Linked DNA regions of Pseudorhodoplanes sinuspersici. The protein of the gene in region 2 binds, or shares a complex with, the protein of the main gene of each other region. Links are inferred from orthologs where the notes say so. Each region holds a gene or a part of one and is shown on either strand. Other genes may lie near its edges.

What was found.
Region 1: the proteins of CAK95_RS15925 (region 2) and xseA are in contact, whole or in part, in a cryo-EM structure (PDB 8TXR), measured with the Escherichia coli proteins. The link is inferred for Pseudorhodoplanes sinuspersici from one-to-one orthologs.

The regions. Positions count from the first base shown.
Region 1 is NZ_CP021112.1:2,783,618-2,786,838, reverse strand. The notes cover bases 310-3,210. They hold xseA (exodeoxyribonuclease VII large subunit), read right to left. Parts: upstream 2,525-3,210; coding sequence 1,094-2,524; downstream 310-1,093. Other genes in these bases: purD (phosphoribosylamine--glycine ligase), read left to right, coding at 2,593-3,210; CAK95_RS13390 (dienelactone hydrolase family protein), read left to right, coding at 310-1,079. Outside these bases: CAK95_RS13395 (DUF2093 domain-containing protein), read right to left, coding at 1-87; more of CAK95_RS13390, read left to right, coding at 240-309; more of purD, read left to right, coding at 3,211-3,221. UniProt on the Escherichia coli protein: Bidirectionally degrades single-stranded DNA into large acid-insoluble oligonucleotides, which are then degraded further into small acid-soluble oligonucleotides.
Region 2 is NZ_CP021112.1:3,282,697-3,285,921, forward strand. What follows is about bases 50-2,954. They hold CAK95_RS15925 (exodeoxyribonuclease VII small subunit), read right to left. Parts: upstream 1,676-2,954; coding sequence 1,424-1,675; downstream 50-1,423. Other genes in these bases: CAK95_RS30210 (ABC transporter ATP-binding protein/permease), read left to right, coding at 50-686; CAK95_RS15920 (hypothetical protein), read left to right, coding at 725-1,297; CAK95_RS15930 (histone deacetylase family protein), read right to left, coding at 1,751-2,680; CAK95_RS15935 (SDR family oxidoreductase), read right to left, coding at 2,715-2,954. In the rest of the region: more of CAK95_RS30210, read left to right, coding at 1-49; more of CAK95_RS15935, read right to left, coding at 2,955-3,225. UniProt on the Escherichia coli protein: Bidirectionally degrades single-stranded DNA into large acid-insoluble oligonucleotides, which are then degraded further into small acid-soluble oligonucleotides.

The DNA.
Region 1 (3,221 bases), 500 kb from region 2 along the record:
AGGCCGGACGATCCGGAAATCACCGTCCAGGAACTTGACTTCGGCCTCGCCGGCCATGGGTGGGGGGCGATCGAAGCGATTGAGCAAGGGACTTCCTCCTGGACGGTGATCGAAAACAATAGTGTGAACGCTGCTGCGGGCCTCAAGATAATGGTCCGGCGACGAAGGTCAAAGGGAAGGTCTGCCGCTTTCCCGCCATGATGCCCATATCCGATCAGACTGCCCAATGCAGGCGAGCCATGCGATTCATTTTCTTGATTACAACCCTCCTGTGCCTTTGTGGCGTGGCGCGGGCGGAATTCGAACAGATACAGATTCCGACCGACAACAAGCCGCTCCAGGCGGTCCTGTACCGACCGCCGGGCGAAGGACCGTTTCCCGTCATCGTTGCACTCGCCGGCTGCGAGGGACTCAGGAAGGAGTCTGGAACAATTCGCGCCACGTGGGATGAATGGGGTCAGCGTCTTTCGGCAGCAGGCTTTGGCGTTCTCTTTCCGGACAGCGAAGCGTCACGCAGTCAGTCTCCTCAATGCCGCGACAAGCTGCCCCATCGGGACAAGGGTGCAAAGGTCAGCCCCGACCGCGAACGTGTTGCCGATGTGCGGGCTGCGCGCGACTGGCTGCAGCAGCAGGCTTTCGCCCGAAAGGATCGGATTGCGCTGCTGGGCTGGGACAGCGGCGCCATTGCCGTTCTCTGGGCGGTCCGTCCCAATGTCGAACCGGACGACGACCGGCCGGATTTTCGTTCCGCCGCCGTTTTTTATCCTGGCTGCCAGCGGCTGAACGATACGGCATGGAGCGCGCGCGTTCCGACGCTCATTCTCATTGGCGCTCTCGACGATTTGACCCCGGCGAAGACCTGCGAACAGATGGTGGCCGGCGCACGCGGGCGATCGGCCGGAGCTGTGATCGTCAAGTATCGCGGTGCTCGTCACGCCTTCGATCGCGATCTTCTGCGTGTCCGGCACAAGAGCGGCAAATCTGTTCCCTGGAAAGAACCCGGACGCGCGGCTCGCAATGCCAATGCCGAAGCGCGCGCTGATGCGTTAAAGCGCATCCCGGAATGGTTTGCACGCTGAGCGTTAATCGGAAGTCAGAACAGGCTGCCCTGCCCGCTCGGTCCGCCGCGCGGTTTGGCTTTCGCGGCAGTAGCGGGGGATGACGAGGGTCCATCCGCCGTTGCGCCAACGCGGCCATCGGCAAACTCGATCTCGATCCGCGCCCCGGCGCCAACCGAAGACGCTGCACGCAATGGAAGCCCATCCGCATCGCGAACGAGCGCGAAACCGCGCCTGAGTACGCCATGATAGGAAAATGCCTTGAGCAACTGTCCGGCAGATGTCAGGCGATCCAATTTGCGGGCAAGGTTTGTTTTCTGCGCTCTCGTCCCACGCTCGGCCAATGCTTTGACGCGATCTTTACATTGGACCGTTCGCTCGGTCAGAAGCCGCAATGACAACCGTCCGGCAATCCGCGCGAATTGCTGATGATGCACATGCGCATTCGCCCGTAACGCCCGTGGCAACCGCTCCGACGCCGCATCGAGGCGCTGGCGCGGAATCGCCAGCAACATATCGAGCGACGGCAGCGCACGGGCAGCCGCGCGCAACTCGGTCCGGCGGCTTTCATGCCCGCGCAGCCAGCAGGCGCTCATGCGGCGCGTCTGTGTCGCGATCCGCGATAGCAATTCGGATCGGACCGGCACCGCCATTTCGGCCGCAGCCGTCGGCGTCGGCGCCCGCCGATCTGACGCAAAATCGATCAGCGTAATGTCGGTCTCGTGCCCCACCGCCGAAATCAGCGGGATCATGCTACCCGCCGCGGCCCGCACCACGATCTCTTCGTTGAAGCACCACAGGTCCTCCAACGAGCCGCCGCCCCGCGCGACAATCAATATATCGGGACGCGGCGTCGGCCCGTCCTCGGGCAATGCGTTGAATCCTTCGATTGCGGCAGCGATTTCATTCGCCGCGCCCTCGCCTTGCACGCGCACCGGCCAGACGATGACATGCTGCGGAAAGCGGTCTTCCAGACGATGCAGGATGTCACGAATCACGGCGCCGGTCGGCGATGTCACCACGCCAACAATGCGCGGCAGGAACGGCAGCAGCTGTTTGCGCGCTTCGTCGAACAGACCCTCGGCGCCGAGCTTCTTCTTGCGCTCCTCGAGCAGCATCATCAGCGCGCCGAGGCCGGCCGGCTCCAGCGTGTCGACCACAATCTGGTAATTGGAGCGGCCTGGATAGGTTGTGATCTTGCCGGTGACAACGACCTCAAGTCCCTCCTCGGGCTTGATCCGCATGCGGCCGAACACCCCCTTCCAGATCACCGCATCGAGCCGCGCACCCTCGTCCTTGATGGCGAAATAGGCATGGCCGGAAGAGTGCGGCCCGCGATAGCCGGAGATTTCACCGCGCACCCGCACATAGCTGAAATTGTCCTCAACCGTGCGTTTCAGCGCCGCTGAGACCTCGGAAACGGTCAATTCCACGATATTGAGGCGAGGAGCTTCGTTCATCTTCATGCGATTCGCTTGCGGGTCCGGTCTCTCATGCTACACCAGCCGCCTCGAAATAAGGCGTCTTTGACCGTATGAATATCCTCCTGCTCGGCTCCGGCGGCCGCGAACATGCGCTGGCCTGGAAAATGGCGGCGAGCCCGCTGGTGCAAAAGCTCTATTGCGCTCCCGGCAATGCCGGCATCGCGCAGGACGCTGAATGTGTGGCGCTCGATCCGGGCGATCATGCGGCGGTGACCGCCTTTTCCAAGGACAAGCGAATCGACCTTGTGGTGGTCGGACCAGAAGCGCCGCTCTGCTCCGGTATCGTGGATGCCCTTGAAGCCGCCGGCATCAAGACTTTTGGGCCTTCAAAAGCCGCGGCGCAGCTTGAGGGTTCCAAGGGCTTCACCAAGGATATCTGCCGCGCCAACAACATCCCGACCGCAACCTACGAGCGCTTCACCGCGCCAGGTCCGGCGAAGGATTATATCCGCAAACAGGGCGTGCCTATCGTTGTGAAAGCGGACGGTCTCGCGGCCGGCAAGGGCGTGGTCGTTGCCGAGACCATCGAGCAGGCGGAAGCCGCCGTCGACATGATGTTCGACGGCGGTCTTGGCACAGCCGGCGCAGAAGTCGTGATCGAGGAATTTCTCGACGGCGAGGAAGCCTCCTTCTTCGCACTCTGCGATGGAACGACGGCCATCCCGCTTGCATCGGCGCA
Region 2 (3,225 bases):
GTGCCATCGCCGTAGCGCGCCAACCGCAGGAGAGTGTCGATGTATCCGGCATTTCTATCCGCTTGCCGGATGGTTCGGTGATCGCCGGCCTGCCGTCGTTGTCGCTGCGACCGGGTGACCGTGTGATGATCACGGGACCATCTGGTTCCGGCAAATCGACGCTGTTCCGCGCGCTGACCGGATTGTGGCCTGCCGGGTCTGGCCGTGTGGTCTTTCCTGTCGACGGCGATGTGCTGGTCATGCCGCAGCGTCCCTATTTCCCGCTCGGCACGCTCAGGACCGCGATTACCTATCCGCAACCGGATGAAGAACTCACCGATGACGGCATCGTCACGGCACTGGAAGATGTCGGCCTGCCGCATCTGGCATCGCGGCTCGACGAGGAGGCGGACTGGAGTGTCCTCCTCTCAGGGGGTGAGCAGCAGCGAGTCGGTATCGCCCGCGCCCTGCTGCGAAAGCCCAATGTGCTGCTGTTCGACGAGCCGGTGGCCACGCTGGGCGACGCATCGGGCCGCGATCTCTATAAGATGCTGCTGGATCGCCTGCCGGATGCGGTGGTGATGACGATCGACCGGCGCGAGGTGCTGCGCGAATTCCACCACAAGGTGGTCGAACTCGAGGTGGAGGGTACCGGTTTGCCGCATTCGCGCCCCGATATACGCCCCTTGGCAATCCAGCCGGCATAAACTAGCCATTGAAGAGGAACGTCGTGAGGAAAAATACCATGCTTCAGATGAACTACTGGACCGACAAATGGGATTTGCACGAGGATGTCTGTCCTTGCGACGTGCACGTTAATGAGTGGATCAAGGACCAGGGCCTGAAGAACAAGGATATTTTTCACTTCGGCACCGGCACGCATCATGTCGTCGGCATTGAGCAGGCGCGCAACGGCACCAACAACGCCGTGATGGGGATCACGGCCTCGATCGAGGAATACGATGCCTATATCAAACTGGTCTCGACCGATTCAGCGATCGCCAAAAGCTACATCGCCTATTTCGGCGATATCTATCTGACCAATCCGCGGCTGCTGCCGAGCTTTGACATCGTCACGATGGTGCATCTGTGCGAATTCTTCTTCCCGAACACGGCGAGCCCTGAATATGGCGGCATGACCGATCGCGGCGTGCTGGACCTGTTCACCGACAAGACACGCTCCGGCGGTTATCTGTTGTTCTACACGAACTCGATGGGCAAGGAGCGGACCGCCGAAATCCTTCCCGTGTGGGAAAAGGAAAAGCCGGTCGAGCGTGTTGCCGATTTCAAGACGCTGATTGTGTATCGGAAGAAGTAAGCTTTCCGAAGAAAGAGCTTTCGCTCTCATCCGCTCGTCTCCGCGCAGGCGGGGACCCAAGGCATTGCGCTGGATTCCCGCTTTCGCGGGAATGAGCGGGGAGAGGTTCGTGAGTTCCTTACAATCTCACTTTACATCCAGCGGTGCGGTGCCTTTGGCCTTGCCGCCGGCATCGGTGGTAATCTTCTCCACTCGCATCTCGGCCGCCTTCAGCAATTCCTCGCAGCGCTGCTTCAGCGCTTCGCCACGCTCATAGATCTCGACCGATTCCGCGAGCGGCACCTTGCCTTCCTCGAGCCGCTTGATGATCGATTCCAGTTCCTCGATCGCGCGCTCGAAGGGGAGTGTGTTGACGTCAGCGTGGTTTTTCTCGGTCATGTCTATCCTGAATGCGAGATCGGTCGTGAGTACGAATCTGCCAGCAATATAGTGATTTCCGGCGTCGAGTCAGGCCTAGCCCCGCATCAGTGCCGTGACGTGCGCGGCGACGGAGCCGGCCAGGCCCTGCAGGTCATAGCCGCCTTCCAGCACAGACACCACGCGGCCGCCGGATTTCTTGTCCGCGAGGTCCATCAGTTTCCTGGTCGCCCAGGCGAAATCGTCCTCGGTGAAATTCAGGCTGCCCAGAGGATCGCGGATATGCGCGTCAAAGCCGGCCGAGACAAGGATAAGATCGGGACCAAAGGCCTCCAGTCGTGGTAAGATTGTGGTCTCCATCGCCTCGCGGAATTGTTCGCCACCGTCGCCCGCGCGCAGCGGCGCATTGACGATATTGTCGTGATCGCCGCGTTCCGATTTGGCCCCGGTGCCGGGGTAAAGCGGCATCTGATGGGTGGAGCAGTACATCACGGCTGGATCGCTCCAGAAAATCTCCTGCGTTCCATTGCCGTGATGCACGTCGAAATCGACAATGCCGACGCGCGCAAGGCCATGTTTCTTCAGCGCATGCCGTGCCGCGACGGCGACGCTGTTAAAGATGCAGAAGCCCATTGGCCGAACGGTCTCGGCATGATGGCCCGGCGGCCGTGTGGCAACGAAAGCATTGTCTGCCTTCTTCGCGATCACCTCATCGACCGCCATCACCGCACCGCCGGCGGCCCGTAACGCTGCTTCCAAGGTGCCGGGTGACATCGACGTATCGCCGTCGAGCCCGATCATGCCTTCGCGCGGCGACGCCTCGCGGATCGCTTCGACGTAGTCTCGTGGATGTGCCAACGCGACCGTCTCGATATCCGCCATCGGCGCCTGCTCGCGGATGAGACCGGCAAACTTCTCAGCCTCCAGCGCACTTTCGATCGCGCGCAGGCGATCGGGCCGCTCCGGATGGCCGGGGGGAGTCAGATGATTGAGGCAGGCAGAATGAGAGAGAAGGAGAGTTGCCATTGAATGAAAGTATCCGGGAGCGATTGGGCGATATCTATGATCTCGTGCGCGCGGCCGGAAGCTCCCGGATATCGCGATACCCGTCAATTACAACGCCAGGTGGCGGCGGCGGTTCATCCGGCGTGAAGAAAACCGGCGCAAGCGGCTGGGTCGGATCGACACGATAAGGCTCGAAATCGCGGACGCCTTCCCCGTAAAGGAAGCTGTCATCGATCAGGAAATGACCGGTAAAGCCCGCCGCCCTCTTGTTGAAGATCGCATAGGCTGCATCGGCCATGATGTCAGGCTTGCGTGACATGCGCATGATCGCATCGCCACCAAGCAAGTTCTGGATTGCGCTGGTGGCAATCGTCGCGCGTGGCCAGAGCGCGTTGACGGCGATACCCTTGCTGCGCAATTCGCCGGCAAGGCCGAGGACCACCATGCTCATGCCGAATTTCGCCATCGAGTAAGCGGTGTGCGGCGCGAACCACTTCTCCTTCATTTCGAGCGGCGGCGAGTTCATCAGGATGTGCGGGTTCTCCGCCTTTTCCAAATAGGGAATG